Regions from separate parts of the Clostridium sp. AM42-4 genome, predicted to be linked through region 2. Evidence: predicted binding sites of a transcription regulator. Region 2 holds the regulator's gene; the other holds the start of a gene.
What was found. The regulator Rex, encoded in region 2, represses fermentation and respiration genes when NADH is low (regulators of the CRP and FNR family bind a similar motif). The targets are predictions, from matches to a motif close to ATTGTTAANNNNTTAACAAT.
Positions count from the first base shown of each region.

Region 1: the regulator Rex is predicted to act here: its motif matches at 7,350-7,369, upstream of adhE (bifunctional acetaldehyde-CoA/alcohol dehydrogenase).

Region 1 is NZ_QUIK01000020.1:22,209-31,770, reverse strand. Features, by position in the region: gene DW922_RS14110 (ABC transporter ATP-binding protein) at 1-145, opposite strand, end outside; gene DW922_RS14105 (branched-chain amino acid ABC transporter permease) at 176-1,201, opposite strand; gene DW922_RS14100 (branched-chain amino acid ABC transporter permease) at 1,231-2,109, opposite strand; gene DW922_RS14095 (ABC transporter substrate-binding protein) at 2,194-3,420, opposite strand; gene DW922_RS14090 (MATE family efflux transporter) at 3,971-4,288, opposite strand; gene adhE (bifunctional acetaldehyde-CoA/alcohol dehydrogenase) at 4,515-7,127, opposite strand; gene DW922_RS14080 (DUF4446 family protein) at 7,464-7,988, opposite strand; gene DW922_RS14075 (ParB/RepB/Spo0J family partition protein) at 8,034-9,131, opposite strand; gene DW922_RS14070 (AAA family ATPase) at 9,134-9,562, opposite strand, start outside.
Region 2 is NZ_QUIK01000003.1:96,968-106,529, reverse strand. Features, by position in the region: gene alr (alanine racemase) at 1-156, opposite strand, end outside; gene DW922_RS03295 (NAD(P)H-hydrate dehydratase) at 194-1,735, opposite strand; gene DW922_RS03290 (redox-sensing transcriptional repressor Rex) at 1,914-2,588, opposite strand; gene abc-f (ribosomal protection-like ABC-F family protein) at 2,766-4,784, shown strand; gene DW922_RS03280 (hypothetical protein) at 4,886-5,743, opposite strand; RNA gene rnpB (RNase P RNA component class A) at 5,840-6,186, opposite strand; gene DW922_RS03270 (nucleoside kinase) at 6,241-7,896, opposite strand; gene DW922_RS03265 (Nif3-like dinuclear metal center hexameric protein) at 7,974-8,771, opposite strand; gene DW922_RS03260 (class I SAM-dependent methyltransferase) at 8,749-9,456, opposite strand; gene rpoD (RNA polymerase sigma factor RpoD) at 9,486-9,562, opposite strand, start outside.

The DNA of each region.
Region 1 (9,562 bases), on a different contig from region 2:
CGGTCGTTTTTCCTGCTCCGTTCGGTCCGATAATACTGATGACTTCACCCTCGTGAACCTTGAAGCTTACATTTTCCACCGCAACAATGCCGCCGAATCGTTTCGTTATTCCATTGACCTCTAATAACAAATCTTCTCTAGCCATTGTGCCTCCATCCGTTACCAACTCGTTCTTTTACGCGTTTGCCTCTTCTCCGTTTATCTTCGCCTGAACCTTTTTGGATAATTTATAAGGTAAGGAAGATTTCCAGCCCAGCAATCCTTCCGGACGGAAACGCATCATCAAGACTAAGATAACACCATAAAGAACGAAGCGGTATTTCATAAGGCTTCTGGAAACCTCCGGGAAAGCAACCAGAACGATTGCTCCTACGTACATGCCTCTGAGAGTTCCCATGCCGCCTAAAATAACGATACTTAAAATCAGGGTTGAAACATCAAAGTTAAATGTATTCGGATCGATGTAACCGATCAGGGAAGAATACAATGCTCCGCCCAGTGCACAGATCATGGCAGAAACAACAAATGCCAGGATCTTGTATTTTGTGATATTGATTCCCATCATGGTGCTGGCCATTTCATCTGTCTTGATCGCTCTGAGCGCTCTTCCGGTCTTAGACTGGATCAGTGCCTTACAGAACAGGGAGATCAGCACGATCATGATCAGAATCAGGAAATACATACCATTGTTTGCCACCGTAAGCTTAATACCGAAAATCTGCGGCTTCGGGATATTTTTAACACCAAGTGTACCATTCGTTACACTCTGCCAGTTCATCAGAACCATCTTGACGATCTCACCAAATCCCAGGGTGATAATAGAAAGGTACGTTCCGGTTACACGTAAGGTAGGCAGTCCGACTAATACACCGATCACTGCGGCCAGCAGCATACCTGCCAGCATAGCCGGGAAGAATGACCAGCCCAACGTTACAGCCAGAAGAGAGGCCGTATAAGCACCGATTGCAACAAAGCCTGCATGTCCCAGAGAAACCAGGCCGGTATATCCGGTCAGGATATTCAATCCAAGTCCCAGGATGGCATAGCATCCGATTTTCGCAACAACAGTCAGAAAATACTGGTTCTTTACCACAAACGGCAGCGCAATAAGAATGACAGCCAGAACTCCCCAAAGGATCTTTGCATTCTTCGAAGTAAACTGTTCAAACGAAGAAAGCATTGTTTTATTATCTTTTTTCATCTCTATCCTCCAAGTTTCGTCACTGTGTCTTATACCTTAGTGATACCCTTCTTACCGAACAGACCGTTCGGACGAATGATCAGCACCAGGATCAAAATGATAAATGCTACAGAGTCGCGGTAGGTAGAACCAAAGAAGGTAACTGCCATACACTCAGAAACACCGATGATCAGACCGCCAAGGATTGCACCCGGCAGGCTTCCGATACCTCCAAGAACTGCAGCCGCGAATGCCTTTAAGCCGGCCATAAATCCCATATTTGGGTAAACGATCTCATAATAACCTCCAACCAGAGCGCCTGCAAGAGTTGCAGATACACCTGCGAGGAAGAATGTAAAGCTGATAACAAAGTTTACATCGATTCCCATCATCTTTGCTGCTTTTGCATTCTGCTGACTGGCTCTCATAGCCAGACCAATCTTGGTTTTAAATACGATAAATACCAGAATCAGCATCAAAACAACAGAAACCACACACATCATAACCTGGGTCAGAGTAATGGAAACTTTGCCAAGCTTGATCATGCCGTAACCAAAAATGTTCGGGAAGTTTCTTTTTTCTGAACCGATAAAAACAATCAGGAGATTTGTGATAATGTTGGAAATACCGATCGTGGTAATCAGAGATGCGATAGGCGGTGAGCCTTTTTTACGAAGAGGTTCCAGTGCGATCTTATCAATCATGATTCCCAACACACCAGTTACTAACATACTTAAGAGAATCCCTGGTACAATGCCGAATTTCATGCTAACAATGAATACCATTGCAATTTCCGCGCCGAACGCGTAAATGGAACCATGTGAGAAATTGACCAGTCGAAGGATTCCGAATATGAGCGAATAGCCGACTGCTATTAACGCATATCCCATTCCCAGGGCTAAACCATTAAAAACCTGTTGAGCAAGCATTGTGGCTCCTTTCAAAGATACCGGGAGCCGGAAAGCACGCTTTCCGGCTCCCTTAGATGTACTTACATGAATTGTCGCTTTCGTTTATTTCATTTTTACGAATTTGCCATCTTCGATGGTTACTTTTACGAATTCCTTATCTACATCACCGTTGGAGTCAAACTTGGTCTGACCGGTAACGCCCGGATAATCAACATTGTAAAGTGCGTCTTTTACTTTAGCAGACTCAGTAGTGCCTGCATCCTCGATTGCGGTAAGCAGCATACCTACGGAATCGTATGCCTGAGAGGTCAGTGCAGACGGTGCGCTGCCGTAAACATCGGTGTACTGTTTTACATATGCCTGGATCTCAGGATCATCGGAATCTGCGAAGAAGATAACCGGGAAGCATACGCCGTTTACTGCGCTTCCGCCCAGCTCAAGAAGCTGCTGGCTGTAAGCGTTGGAGAATGCAATGATAGTAACATCCGGGTTAACCTGCTTGTACTGCTTTGCAACCGGTGCTACCAGGTTGTACATACCACAGCAGATAACTGCCTCTGCGCCAGCTTCGTTCAGCTTTGCGATTGCTGCGGAGTAGTCATCAGAACCCTCCATAACTTCCTCGTGAGCTACAACCTTAACACCCTTATCACTCATACCATCAATGATGTCGTTAATGATCTTGGAGGTATTGGTTCCCCAGTCAGTCATAATGGAAATGATACCAATATTTTTCTTTCCAAGGTCATTCACTGCAATGTCAACACTCGCACCACCCTCTTTAGAAATAACGGTGTTGTTTCTGAAAATATAATCACCGATAGAGGAATAATCCGGATGGGAAGAGGACGGGGAAATTTCGATCACGCCGTTCTCCTGATAGATCGGAGCTGCTGTCATACATACGCCGGAAGCAAAATGTCCGATCACACCTGCGATGTTATCTTTGTCAGATACGATCTTCTGTGCGATGGTGGTTGCTTCCTCTGAGGTGTTCTTATCGTCGTACTCTACGATCTGAACCTCTCTGCCAAGGCATCCGCCGTTATCGTTCCACTTCTGGGCCATAAGCTTTGCTGCGTTTGCGAAGCCGATACCATACTCAGAGTTATCTCCAGTCATCGGTGCTGCGACTGCAATGGTGATCGGGTTGGAAGTATCCAGATCACTGCTGCCGCCCTCTGCTGCTGCAGAAGTATCGGCTGCTGCATCCTTCTGTGCTGCAGTGGTTTCCGGGGTGCTGCTGCTCTGTGAACCGCCGGAGCAGGCTGTTGTCAGCGCCATAGCTGCCGCGAGTGTCAGTGAGACTGCAAGATTTCTTTTCTTCATACTTTGTTCCTCCTTATTTTATGGATCACGTTGTCCAAATTTTCGTTTTCGATGTTTTAATTTTACAATTTTATCATTAAAATGTCAATTGTATTTGTGCATTCTGTTCAGCTTCGTGGTTTCTGCCTTGTTTTCATTTGTTTTATTTGCATGATTTATAGCATTATCACAAAGCAGTTTCAGATGTATGTGTCATTTTGAGACATGGTGGATCATGTCCATTAAGATCCGGGCTCCTCCTCATCAATCACGGCTCCTCCTTTTCCCTTTCCGATGTAGGAAAAAACCGTCATGCTCCCTTTTCCAGAAACATGACGGCATTGTCTCCTTGTTGCGATTTTTAATTATGTCTGACAAATTCAAACACATCGTTGTATATTTTATACATCATTTCTCTTTTTCTGTCAAGAATTCGAAGAACAAATTATTTACCGCTCTATTTACCTACCAATTTGCAGGTTTTGCCTATCAACCTACTATCCATACAGGTAATAGGAATTTCTGTCTACAGGCAGGCATTCTCTAAACGGAAAATCCCTATTCCTAAGCATCACCGTCCCAGCTTCCTGATGTACGGAATTACCATCACTGCCGCGACAACCATCGATGTCACCTCCGCCACCGGAGTTGCCCATGCCACACCGCCGACTCCAAACAGATTGGAAAGCGCCGTCATAAACATAAACAGCGGCATTGCCAGCGTAGCTGCGGCCACCTGCTTCGGATCTCCCAGCTGACCGATAAAAAACGTATCTGCCATATTATAAATGATCGTAATGATCTGGCTTACAACCGTCGGCACCGCCAGCATCAGGATTGCCTGTGCCACCGGCATGCTCGAAAACAAATTATTATTTTCTGATTTCATCTGCGCTGCACCTCTCTTCCCCTTGTTTTAAACTGTCAATAAAACACTGGATTGCAAAATGAAAGCTCTCCTCCACCATCGCCGGGTAATGGGAAAAGAAGCCCTGCTCCTCCTGCGAGATAAATCCATGCATGCCCTGCTTTGTCAATTCTCTATAAAGTAAGAGGCCCCGGACGTATGTCCGGGGCCTCTTACTTTCCATCTATTATATATTCCTTTATTGTTTTTATTTTCCGTAGTAAGCTCTTAAATACATCTCCTTGATCTCGCTCATCAGCGGGTATCTCGGGTTTGCACCGGTGCACTGGTCATCGAATGCCTGCTCAACCATAGCATCCAGGGTATCCAAGAAGTACTTCTCGTCAACACCATACTCCGCGATGGTCTTCTTCACGCCAACTGCAGCCTTCAGTTCCTCAATCTTCTCGATGAGCTTCTTCACTGCCTCTTCATCGGTCTTCGCCTGAATTCCTACGAAGCGTGCGCACTCTGCATAGCGGGCCATGGTGTGCGGATACTGGTACTGGGAGAAGGTTCCCATCTTTCTCGGGCACTCAGCAGAGTTGAACTCTACAACCAGGGAAATAAGCAGGGCGTTTGCGATACCATGCGGCAGATGATGGAATGCGCCAAGCTTATGTGCCATGGAGTGGCAGACACCTAAGAATGCGTTTGCAAATGCCATACCAGCCATGCAGGAAGCATCAGCCATCTTGCTTCTTGCCTCTACATTGCTGCCATCGTTGTATGCAGCCGGCAGGTACTCAAAGACATTCTTCATAGCCTTCAGTGCCAGACCATCGGTGTAATCGGTTGCCATAACAGAAGCGTATGCCTCCAGTGCATGGGTCAGAACATCCACACCAGATGCGCTGGTTAAGCCCTTCGGCTGGCTCATCATGTTATCGGTATCTACGATCGCCATATTCGGCAGCAGCTGATAGTCTGCTAACGGATACTTCACGCCGGTTTCCTGATCAGTAATAACCGCGAACGGAGTTACCTCGGAACCAGTACCGGAAGAAGTCGGAATTGCTACGAAGTAAGCCTTCTCGCCCATCTTCGGGAAGGTGTAAACACGTTTCCGGATATCGATGAAGCGCATTGCCATGCCCTGGAAATCTACTTCCGGATGCTCGTACATTACCCACATGATCTTACCGGCATCCATTGCGGAACCACCGCCCAGTGCGATGATGACATCCGGCTGGAATGCGGTCATAGCCTTTGCACCCTCGATCGCATTTGCCAAGGTTGGGTCCGGCTGTACGTTGGAGAAGCACTGGTAAACAATACCCATTTCATCCAGCTTATCGGTGATCGGTTTGGTATAACCGTTCATATACAGGAAGGAGTCCGTTACGATGAAGGCTCTCTTCTTGCCCATAACATCCTTCAGCTCACTTAAAGCAACCGGCATAGAACCCTTCTTGAAATATACCTTCTCCGGTGTACGGAACCACAGCATGTTCTCTCTCCTCTCAGCAACAGTCTTAATGTTCAGCAAATGCTTTACACCTACGTTTTCAGAAACCGAGTTGCCACCCCAGGAGCCGCAGCCCAGTGTCAGAGACGGGAGCAGCTTGAAGTTGTACAGGTCACCGATACCACCCTGAGAGGACGGAGTATTGATCAGGATACGGCAGGTCTTCATAGCCGCTGCATGCTTCGCCATCTTCTCTTTTTCATTGATATTAATATAGAGGGAAGAGGTATGGCCATAACCGCCATCTGCGACCAGACGCTCTGCCTTTGCGATTGCCTCATCAAAGGTCTGTGCCTTATACATTGCAAGGACCGGAGACAGCTTCTCATGTGCGAACTCCTCGCTGATGTCCACGGACTCTACTTCACCAATCAGGATCTTGGTATCCTCCGGAACCTCAACACCTGCCATCTGCGCGATCTTAAATGCGCTCTGGCCAACAATCTTTGCGTTCAGGGAACCATTGATCAGGATGGTCTTTCTTACCTTCTCGATCTCATCCGGCTTTAAGAAATAACAGCCGCGGTATTTAAACTCTTTCTTTACTGCCTCATAAACCGGAGCCAGTACTGTTACAGACTGCTCGGATGCACAGATCATACCATTATCGAAGGTCTTAGAATGGATAATGGAGTTTACAGCCAGCTTAATGTCTGCAGTTTCATCGATGATAGCCGGAGTATTACCAGCACCTACACCAAGTGCCGGTTTGCCGGAAGAATATGCTGCCTTTACCATGCCAGGGCCACCGGTTGCCAGGATGATGTCTGCATCCTTCATAACAGTGTTCGTAAGTTCCAGAGACGGAACATCGATCCAGCCGATGATGCCCTCCGGAGCGCCGGCTTTCACTGCTGCATCCAGAACAACCTTAGCGGCTGCGATGGTGCAGGCCTTTGCACGCGGATGTGGGGAAATGATGATGGCGTTTCTGGTCTTTAAGCAGATCAGGGTTTTGAAGATTGCGGTAGAGGTCGGGTTGGTAGTCGGGATTACGGCTGCAACCAGGCCGATCGGCTCTGCAATTTTCTTGATACCATACGCCTTATCTTCCTCGATCACACCACAGGTCTTCATATCTTTATATGCGTTATGGATATGCTCTGCAGCGTAGTTGTTCTTGATCACTTTATCCTCTACAACGCCCATGCCAGTTTCTTCTACTGCCATCTTCGCTAACGGAATACGCATCTGGTTTGCTGCGATTGCTGCTGCATGGAAAATTTTATCAACCTGTTCCTGCGTATAAGTAGCAAATACCTTCTGTGCCTCACGCATAGCGGCCATTTTCTTTTCCAGTGCTTCTACATTGTCGATGATTGCCGGAACTGCTGTTGTTTCTTTCTTCGCCATGTTCTTATCCTCCAACGATTCATTTCCATCAAAGCCAACGCATTCCGTTTCATTTGCGTTGGTTCTTTCCAGGTTCAGTTCTTTTTGCTTTGTTTTCTGTTTACTGCTGATTCGATTTTGTTTTCATTCATTTCCGGCGCTACATTCCGTTGCGCCTCAGTGGTTTGAAATCAATCATTCTTTGATATTTTTTTGACGATTAATTCTGTTTGTATTATACCACTCGTTAAATAATTGTCAATATATTTTTTTATTTTCTTTCTGTCTTTTTTTCTGTACAACATAAAAAGAGGTGGAAAAACATTCTCCCAGATTGTTTTTCCACCTCTTATATTATCACTCCTGCGGCTGCTTCCGCTCCCGGTATCCAAGTGCCTGCTCCAGTGCTTCCTGTTCCTCTGCACCAAGCAAAACCTCCGTCTCTCCCCGTTCTACATCCTTTAAATAAAGATAACAGCCTTCCCGGCTATGAACGGAATTCAACACAAATCCTGTGTTGGTATAATCCAAAAGTGCCAGTGCAAAGCTTAGATTTCCACCCATTCCTTTAAATGCATTGTACTTTACAATACCAATCTTCTGGAATGCTGCACGGCTATTTTTATTAGCTGTCCGGATTGAATCCTTATTATAACGATCCTGTGCTTTCAGATCAATGATATCGTTCATCTGCTCAACGATTAGGTTCTCCATCGTCTCTGCATCTTTTCCGCGCATAAAAATATCATATCTGCGGTAAAGCTTCCGCATGTTGATCAGGCACATAACTGTCACAACAAGCAAAATCAGGGTCAGGACCGCTGATGCGATCAGCAGATACACCGGGTCAAACCCAAGATTATTTAATATACTTCCTTCCATAGATAAATCCCGTCTTTCCGTTTTGTGGTTCGGTTCATATGCAACCTACATCGGCTGGATTGATTCAATCAGCTCAACAATGCGTTCCAATTCTGCCTCCGAATAATATTCGATTTCGACTTTTCCTTTTGTTTTATCCTTACGGCTGATGTTAACCTTAGTTCCCATCACCGTCTTCATCCGGTTCTCCATATCCTGGAATACCAGTTCCACCGCTTCATCTACCTGGGACTTTTTCTTTTCCTTCTTCTCCCGTCCCAACAGTTTTACTGCTTTTTCGATTTCCCGGACACTTAATTTCTCCTGCTCAACCTTCTGAGCCAGTGCCAGCTGCTGCTGCGGATCACTCACGCCAAGAAGTGCACGTGCATGACCACTTGTAATACGTCCTTCCGCAAGCATCTGCTGCACTTCAGGAACCAGATTCAGCAAACGCATGCTATTCGTGATCGTTGTACGGTTTTTAGAAACACGCTCTGCAATTTCTTCCTGCTTTAAAGAAAACTCCTGCATCAGCCGCTGGTATGCGAGCGCTTCCTCGATAGGATTTAAGTCTGCTCTCTGCACATTCTCAATCAATGCAATCTCCATAGTCTGCTGTGGACTATACTCTCGGATTACCACAGGAACCTTCTTTAATCCTGCTAATTTTGCTGCTCTCCATCTGCGTTCACCGGCAATGATCTCGTAGCTATCACCCTTTTTCTGAACCAGAAGCGGCTGCAAGACACCATATTTACGGATAGAATCCGCCAGCTCCTCCAGCTGTTCTTCATCGAACGCTTTTCTTGGCTGATCACGGTTCGGCTCGATCTCAGAAACCGGAAGCTCCAGCTCTGTCTGGGCTTCCTCCTCTGCTTTCAGGGCATTCGATGTAACATTCGCTGTATCTTCCAGGTTGAGACTCATCTGACCGTCCAGATCATCCTCCTGTAATTTTTTCTCGCCCGTCTTCGCTGTCTTTTCGGCTTTTCTGGTTTTCGCTCCATCGTTTTCTGGCTTATGATTCAGAGTATTTTTTCTCGCTCTTTGCGTCGCGATCGCAGCCTTCTCAGCCTTTTCCTCTGCAATAACTTCCTCTACCGTATCCTCTCCAAACAACGCTCCAAGGCCTCTGCCTAATCCTCTTTTTGCTCCTGCCATTTTTATTCTTCCCCTCTGCTAATTACTTCTGCTGCCAGCATCCGGTAACTCTCCGCACCTGTCGACCTGGTGTCGTAAATGTTGATCGGTTTTCCATGACTCGGTGCCTCTGCCAATCTGACATTTCTCGGAATGATCGTTTTGTAAATGTTCTTATTTAAATGTGCTTTTACATTCTCAACTACCTGAAGTGAAAGATTTGTTCTTGCATCATACATGGTAAATACGACACCTTCCAGCTCCAGCTTCGGATTCAGCTTTTTCTTTACCAAATCAACCGTCTGAAGAATCTGGCTCAATCCCTCCAGTGCATAGTATTCACACTGGATCGGTACCAACACCGTATCCGCTGCAGTCAATGCATTGATCGTCAACAGACTTAACGACGGCGGACAGTCAATAATGATATAATCGTAATTCTTTTCTACCTT
Region 2 (9,562 bases):
TGCCACCGGCACGGAGCCGTGACCGTATGCATCTGTCTTGATGACTCCGATCATCCCTGTTTTCTGGTCAATATTCTGTCTCATGGACTCCATATTAAAAACAATGGCATCTAAATCTACCGGCGCATAAACCCGGGTGTACTGCTTGTGATTCATAATATCCTTTTGTTCCTCATTTCTATCTGTTTTTCCATTATTTCCGGCTATTCTGATGATCTGGTCCTTTTCCAATGCTGTTTGCAAGGTCTGTTGCCAATACTCCGTTGTCTCCCAGCATGGCTGCCGCATATTCCCCGGCCCGGCCATGCAGATAGACTCCAAAGGCAGCCGCCTCTGCACATTCCATGCCGCGGGCTAAAAGGCCGGCGATCACCCCGGTAAGCACGTCACCGGAACCGCCCTTTGCCATGGCACTGCAGCCACTCTGGTTGATCCAGGCATTTCCATCCTTATCGGTTATGACAGTTACCGCATCCTTCAGCACACAGATGGTTCCATACCGCGCGCTGTAGGCTCTTGCCTGCTCTAACGGTTCCTTCTTGATACCGGCTGCCGAAACCGATACCAGACGGCTCATTTCCCCGATGTGGGGCGTTATGATGATATTCTCTGTAAAATAACGTGTCAGGTACGGATGGGATGCCACACAGTTTAAGCCGTCTGCATCGAGCACGATCGGCACATAGGCATCGGAAAGCACCGTCTCCAGAAGATATTCCGTGTATGGTTCCTGCCCCAGGCCCGGTCCCGCCACGATCACATCCGCCCAGGCACAGGCATCCTCCAGGATTTTCTGCATGGTTTCCTCATTGTCAGGATCATAACAGGAAACGATCGCCTCTGGAAGCTGTGTCTGCAGGATCTGGCGGTTTTCTGGCACTGTCAGGACTTTCACAAGTCCCGCACCTGTGCGGTAAGCGCCTAATGCCGAAAAATAAGCTGCCCCGCTCATTCCACGGCTTCCTGCAAGGATCAGCACCTTGCCAAAGGTTCCCTTATTTCCATCCGGCCTGCGCACAGGCAGCTGATTAAGATCCTCCGGGGTCAGGATCTTTGCATCCCATCCCGCTTTTTGAAGGCTGATTTCCGGAAAACCAATATCGGCAACGGTCAGTCTGCCTGCATACTGCTTTCCCGGATAAAGGAGCAGGCCGGTTTTTGCGTAGCCAAAGGTTACCGTCACATCGGCCCTGAAGGCAATGCCCATCACCTCACCGGTACTTCCATGAATCCCGGAGGGCGTGTCTACCGCGATCACGGAAGCATTCCATTTCTGCCTCAGTCTCTCCAGCGTTTCTAAAACCTGTCTGTATGCCCCAGTAATCTCCCTGCCAAGCCCGATTCCAAACAAGGCATCCAGAATGATATCATATGGCTCACTTTCATATGTTTCCTCTGTAACCTGCACAAGCTGCAGCTTTTGCGCGATCCGCTTTTGTGCTTTCATCTCTTCCGAATCGTGCTCCGGGTTTCCCGCAAAGAACAGGCGGACTTCATAGCCGCGCCCCTGCAGGATACGCCCTGCTGCAACCCCGTCTGCACCATTGTTCCCGGTTCCGCAGGCCACCAGGATCCGCGCACGCTTTCCCAGCCCCCGCTCATCTGCCATGCACACTGCTGCCTCTGCAACTGCAAGCGCAGCACGCTCCATAAGGACCATGGACGGGATTCCGATTCCCTGTATGGTATTTTGGTCAACAGCCTTCATCTGCTGTGCCGTTACTGCATAATCCACTATTTCTGCCTCCTTGCAACAGCCACAGAACCTGCCCGCAGCACGCCAAACTGCTGTTTTTGTGCTGCCAAAACAGCAACAGCAAAAGCCGGCAGGCACGATAACTTTCCTTATCCCTGCCTGCCGGCTCTTTTTCATTGCTGCTCACGCGTGCGTGCCCAGCAACGAGATCCTGCCGTTACGCTTCGCTCTGTGCCTTTTTCTTTTCCTCTTCCAGCTTGCGGTCCTGCATGCTGCACACCCGGTAAGACAGGCGCATGAGACTTTCTGAAAGGTGGACGTTCTCAACAACGACGTCTTCCGGTACATTTAAGTCTACATGGGCAAAATTCCAGATTGCCTTGATCCCGGCATTTACCAGACGGTCTGCGATTTCCGGTGCCTTTGTCTTTGGGATCGTCAGTGCCGCCATCTGGACATCGTTATCCTTGATGAACTGCTCCAGATCATCGACACCGCGGATCTCAATACCGCGCACCACAAGACCGATCAGTCTTGGATTGATATCGAACATTCCTTTGATGATAAATCCACGCTTCTCGAAATTTGCGTAATTTGCGATTGCCTGCCCCAAGTTACCGGCACCAATGATGATCAGGTTATGCTGACGGTCGATCCCAAGAATCTTTCCGATCTCTGTATACAGGTATTTCACGTTGTAGCCGTATCCCTGCTGTCCAAACCCACCGAAATTATTTAAGTCCTGACGGATCTGGGAAGCGGTAACCTTCATCCGGGTACTCAGTTCGTTGGATGAGATACGCTCGACACCTGATTCCAAAAGCTCTCCGAGGTAACGGTAATACCGCGGAAGCCTTGTAATAACTGCTTTGGATATCTCTCTGTTTTCCATGCTGCACATCTCCTATACGTAAACTATTGGATTCTATTATAACCGTTTGCGAAATCTATGTCAATGTTCAAACAATTCCTGAACAAAAAATACACAGAAAGCCCTTTACAAGTGCCAAAAACCTATATTATACTTGATAAGTCTTATAGTAGAAAATGTAACGAAATGGAGTTATTTATGATTTTATCATGTAATCACATCAGCAAAGCATTCGGTACAGATGAGATTCTGTCCGAGGTTTCCTTCCATATAGAAGACCAGGAAAAGGCCTCCATTGTCGGGATCAACGGGGCCGGGAAATCCACCCTGCTAAAGATCATCGTAGGCGAGCTTGCCGCCGATTCCGGCGAGGTTGTACTGGCAAAGGGAAAAACGCTCGGTTATCTGGCCCAGCATCAGGATCTGGACAGCAGCCGTACCATCTATGAAGAATTAAAAGAGGTCAAACAGCCCATCATCGACATGGAGCTCGATATCCGCGATCTGGAGATCCGCATGCAGCATGCCACCGGCGAGGAATTAGAACAGATGCTTTCTGCATACAGCCGTTTAAGCCATACCTTTGAGCTGGAAAACGGCTATGCATGGCAGAGCGAGTTAACCGGCGTCTTAAAGGGCCTGGGCTTTACCGAGGATGAATTTAACAAATCTGTCTCCACGCTTTCCGGCGGACAGAAAACCCGTGTTTCCCTTGGTAAGCTCTTACTCTCCCGCCCGGACATCATCCTGCTCGATGAGCCGACCAACCACCTGGATATGGAATCCATCGCTTGGCTGGAGACCTATCTTTTAAACTATAACGGGGCAGTCATCATCGTTGCCCATGACCGGTATTTCTTAAACCGCGTAGTCACAAAGGTCGTGGAGCTCGAGATGGGGCATGCATCGGTTTACCTTGGCAACTACACCGCCTACAGCGAGAAAAAGGCCATGATCCGCGCTGCCCAGATGAAGGCCTGGTTAAACCAGCAGCAGGAGATCAGGCATCAGGAGGAGGTCATTACCAAGTTAAAATCCTTCAACCGCGAAAAGTCCATCAAGCGTGCTGAAAGCCGCGAAAAGATGCTCTCTAAGATCCAGGTTCTGGACAAGCCTGCAGAGATCCAGGACGAGATGCGCATCAGCCTGGAGCCGCATATCGTCAGCGGAAACGATGTCCTTACCGTTCGCGATCTGGACAAATCCTTCGGCAGCACTCACCTGTTCTCCCATGTCGATATGGATATCAAGCGTGGGGAGCGGGTTGCCATCATCGGAAATAACGGAACCGGAAAAACCACTATTTTAAAGATCATCAACGGCCTGCTTCCGGCCGATTCCGGCACGATTACCCTCGGCTCGAAGGTACATATCGGCTATTATGACCAGGAACACCATGTCCTTCATATGGAAAAGACTGTATTTGAGGAGGTTTCAGACGCTTACCCAAATCTGACCAACACCCAGATCCGCAACATTCTTGCCGCATTTTTATTTACCGGTGACGATGTATTTAAGCGTATCTCCGATCTAAGCGGTGGAGAACGCGGACGCGTTTCCCTCGCAAAGCTCATGCTTTCCGAAGCCAATTTTCTCATCCTCGATGAGCCGACCAACCATCTGGACATTACCTCCAAGGAAATTCTGGAAAACGCATTGAAAAACTATACCGGAACCGTGCTTTACGTTTCCCACGACCGTTACTTCATCAACCAGACCGCTACCCGGATCCTGGAGCTGACCGGACAAACCTTCTTGAATTACATTGGCAATTACGATTACTATCTGGAAAAGAAGGATCTGATGAAGGAATTATATGTTGCTCCGGTGCATGCAGGAGCTGCTGACGCATCGCTGGCAGACTCCCAGCATCTTGTGCAAAGGGACCGCGCTATCGGCACTGCTGCCGCAAATGGAAAATTAAAAGCCACCGGTGTCCCGGAGGCACAAAAAGGCACTGCTGAAAGCGAGGTCAAGCTGGACTGGAAGGCACAAAAGGAAGAACAGGCCCGCATCCGCAAGCGCCAGAATGATCTGAAAAAGGTCGAGGATGAGATCCACCGTCTTGAGACACGCGACGGCGAGATCGATGCGCTTCTCTCTCAGGAGGAGGTTTACACCGATGTTGCCCGCCTTGTGGAACTGAATAACGAAAAAGAGTCCCTTAAGCAAAAGCTTGAGGAACTCTATGAGACCTGGGAAGAGCTGGCAGAATGATCTGCCAGCTCCTTTTTCTATCTCTCTTTCCATATTCTCTTTTGCATCCCCTATCGTTTTAGTAGGTTTATCATCCTCGATTGTATGGTTTTTGTCAATACTCACTTCTCATCTTTCTGATGCAGGATTTTCTCCAACTCCTCACACACCTCCGGGAAACCGCGCTGCAGGTCTTCTTTTTTCTCGCCACCCACATAATCGGAAAATAATTTTCCAAAGCAGAATGCTGCATCCGACGCATAATAATCCGGGATTTCCAGAACATCCTCAAGGACCGGACCTGCATTCCAGAATTTCTGCATCATGGTGCTGTCTTCCCGGTAACAGCCCGCCTTATACCCTGCGTACTCCCCAAAAGCCTGCAGGATCGCGTCTGCATCACAGAATTTTGCCTTTTTATAGCGCCGGTCGGTATCATGATGTACATAATAGATACCGGAAGAGGTGGATGGTGCTTCAAAATAGCTTTTTTTCTTATAAAACAGGAACTGCCAGCCATCCTCCACAAACTGGGAAAGCCAGCCGCGCGGAACCTCATACAGATAGTCCGTGATCAAGTCCTTATCCTCTGCATCGGGCCGCTCTGTCCCGATCACACGGATCTCATGGTTCTTTTCCTCCTGTCCGTTCTCCCCAAGAAACTTTAATTCCACATACTGGTTTCTTGCCATATGGCCATTGCTGAAAAAGAAATAGCGTTCCCCGTCAATGTCCCTCTGGCCACCGGTCTGCAGCCAGCCGCGCTCATCGAACCAGTACCATTCTCCCTCATAAAAGAGCCAGCCTGTGTGCAATGTGCCGTCTTCATCCCGGTAGGTCCAGTGGTGGTCCTTTCCATAGCTCCAGTTTTTCCCCCCGCTTCCCGGGGCATCCATTGCCCGGGAAGGAAACAGGGCACCGGCCGAAAGCGCCAAAACAGACACCAGGCATAGTGCGCCCTTCCGAAACCTATGGTTCATCGCGATTCCATCCTTTCTCCATATGCAGCAACGCGTTATTTCTTATAAACAAAAAGGAGGTGCGCTTTTTACAGCGTCACCCCCATTCGAGATCAGATTATGAGCAAGACGATAAGCCGGGTTATGTCGTTGAATGGTCATCTATCTAGACCAGATGTCACCACCTGGTTCAAGCAACCTACCCGAAAGCAGGCGGGCCGCCTTATGCTTTCTGTTCGGTCTTGCTTCGAGTGGGGTTTACATGTGCCCCGTCTGTTACCAGACGGGCGGTAGTCTCTTACACTGCCCTTCCACCCTTACCGGCAAAGCCGGCGGTATATTTCTGTTGCACTGTCCCTGGAGTCACCTCCGCCAGACGTTATCTGGCACCCTGCCCTGTGAAGCCCGGACTTTCCTCTCCCGCAGCCTTTCGTTTCTGCGGCAGCGACCATTTGTCTTACTCAATGTTCCCTATTCTACCATCATTCTGAAATACTGTCAACTATCTCCGGTCCATATCAGACTTTAAAACATCCTCCACCGATAAACTCGCGGATCAGGGAATTATGCGGGATCTCTTCGCTGCTGACACCAAGGAAATAATCCAGGAATTTTAAGAGGCGCTTGGCCTCCACATACTCCGCGCTGTCACGCGGAACGGAAAACAGCACCGGCTCCGCATACTGCTTCAATACTGCAAGCTCATAAACAAGGGCGGAATTGAACATCACATCTGCATCCTCCTGATATGGGAAAATATTATCCTCCTCTCCCTTTCTCACGGAAGGCCACATGCGGATGGTTGCCTGGGCCGAAGCCCCCCTGGTCCTCGCATCCCGCACGATCCGGCGGATCAGGCGCCCGTCTGTGGTCGGGATCCGGTTGTGCTCATCGATGTTTAACTGGGTCAGGGCACTGATATAGATCTTAAATTTGTTTTTCCTCGGCAGGGCGTAGGAAAGCTTTTCATTCAGGCAGTGGATTCCTTCGATCACCAGCACATCATCCGGTCCCAGCGTCAGGTAATCCCCATGATATTCCCGCTCACCCTTGATGAAATTATACTCTGGCAGCTCCACAGTCTTTCCTGCCAGAAGATCTGTCATATTCTGGTTAAACAGTGCGGTATCCAGACATTCCAGAACCTCATAATTGTAGTTGCCGTGTTCATCCTTCGGACTGTCCACGCGGTTTACAAAATAATTATCTACTGCGATCGGGTGAGGCTTCAGGCCCTTTGCCTTTAACTGGATGGAAAGCCTGTGGGAAAATGTGGTCTTTCCCGACGAGGATGGCCCGGCGATCATGACAAGCTTCGTATCCGGACGGACAGCGATCTGCTCAGCGATATCGCCGATCTTTTTCTCCATCAGCGCCTCCTGCATCAGGATCAGCTCGCTGATCTTTCCCTTGCAGATGACATCGTCCAGGGCTCCTACCGTCGGAACTTCCAGCTGTCTTCCCCAGCCCTCGGTCTCGCTTAACACCTCAGCCAGCTTTTCCCGGTCGTGGAATGGTGCCACATGTTCCGGGTCCTGCTGTTCCGGAAGCAGGAGCATGAAACCATCCCGGTACGGGATCAGGTCAAAGTACTTTAAATAACCGGTATTCTGCACCATATAGCCATAATAATAATCCTCAAAGCCGCCTATGCTGTACAGATTTACCCGGGATACCCGGCGGTAATGGAACAGGCGCTCCTTCTCATACATCCGGTGCTTATGAAAGATTTCAATGGCCTCGTCCGTGGTTACGTTCCGCTTCATGATCGGAAGCTTTGCCTCCACATATTCGGTCATCTTCGCTTTGATCCGGTCTGCCAGCTCCTGGTCTTTGGCAAAGTCCCCGTCCGATTCAATAAAAAGGCCATTGGCAATGGCATACTCCACGGAGACCTTCCGGATGTGTTCTGCCCCTGCTACCTCATAAAACGCTTTTAAGAGGATTAGAAGCACACTGCGCTGGTAGGTCTGGATTCCCGGTTTATCCGCAGCCGTTAAAAATTCAATCTTTGTTCCTTCTTTTACTTTCTTATGAAGCTCCTGCAGCTTTCCATCTACCGTAGCCAACAGGATCTCATGGGAAAAACGGCACTGGAATTCTTCTGCCACTTCTTTTAAGAGTGTATCCTCCTGATACTGTTTTTTCTCTCCCAATACACACACGCGAACCATACGCACTCTCCTTTCAAACGATTCCATTCCATCACAGGCTACAGGAGTTATAAGGAATTTCCCACCTATGCATTATATCAGATCACACGGGCCGGAAAATCCGGTGCTGCCTGGAGTACCTCTAGCGTACTGCCCGAAACATTTCTGATATAGTCAGCCATAAACGGGATAAAAATATGCTCCAGCCCATAATGGCCAGCATCCAGGATCGCCATTCCTGATGCCGCTGCATCGATCGCATCGTGATGCCCAATGTCCCCGGTGACCAGCACCTGGACCTTTTTTTCCAGTGCATAGCGGATCATGCTGCCTCCCGCACCTGGAGACACTGCCACGCGGCTGACCGGCTCCTTTACCGCATCGCTTCCGTACATGAGAAGAAACGGCAGGCCAAAGGCTGCTTTTACCCGGTCTGCAAACGCATCCAGCGGCACCGGCGCTTTCAGGCTTCCTGCTTTTCCGATCCCAACCGCTTCGCCGTTTACCTCACCAGTCACCTCAAGCGGTACCCCGTTCAGGATTTCCAGACGGTCCGCTGCCAGATCTGCCATACAGCCTGGCGCTGCATCAAAGTTTGTATGCATGGCAAAGTAAGAAATATCTGCCTGCAGCAGTGTCACGATCCGGCGGCTGATAAAATTCTCATCGTTTACCTGCTTTAACGGCCGGAAGACAAGCGGATGATGGGTAAGAAGAAAGTCTGCCTTCTCCTTTACCGCCTGCTCTACAACCCGGTCCGTGGCATCCAAAGCAACCAGCACCTTCTTAATTTCCTTATCTCCCCGGCCGGCCAGAAACCCTGGGTTATCCCAGTCACAGGCCAGCTCACGCGGGGCCAGCTTCTCCAGCTTTTCAATCAGCTCCCTGCAAAGCATAATACGCCTCCTTTGTCTCTTCCAGTTCCCTTAACAGGCCTTCGGCCCGCTTTTTTGCACCATCTGTATTGCTTAATGACAAATGCTTTAAAAGCTCTTCGCCCTGGGACAGCTCCCGCTCAAGGAAGGCACGCAGGACGGGGTCCTTTTTGCGGATCAGGTCTGCACCGTATCGGTATTCGTACTCATGCGTATAGTGCATGCTTCCCGGGCTTACCTGTAAGATCACATAGTATTTTCCCTCATCGAAAAGCATCTGCTCCTCCAGAATAGAAAAGCCAAGCTCTTCCAGTCCGTGCCGGAACACAGAAAGCTCCGACTGCGGGGAGAGCACATAATGCTTTACACTGTCATACATATGTGCGCCATCCTTTAAAATGCGCAGCATCAGCTCTCCGCCCATCCCGGCGATGATCACGGTATCTGCCTCGCCCGGGGTTAATTCCTTTAAGCCGTCACTCAGCCGTACCTTGATCTGCCCTTCCATATGATATGCCTGAACGTGCTCACTGGCTCTGGCAAGCGGCCCTTTACGCACATCCATGGCAATGACCTGCTTTACGTTTCCACTCTCCACAAGACGGATCGGGACGAATCCATGATCCGTCCCCACATCTGCCACATATCCTTCTGTTACTGCTGCCGCCGTGGCGGCAATCCGTTCCAGTCTGTCTGATAATCGCATCTTACCATATCCTTTATTTCTATAGATTTTTAATCCAGATAATCCTTCAGCTTCCTGCTGCGGCTTGGATGGCGCAGCTTGCGCAATGCCTTCGCCTCGATCTGGC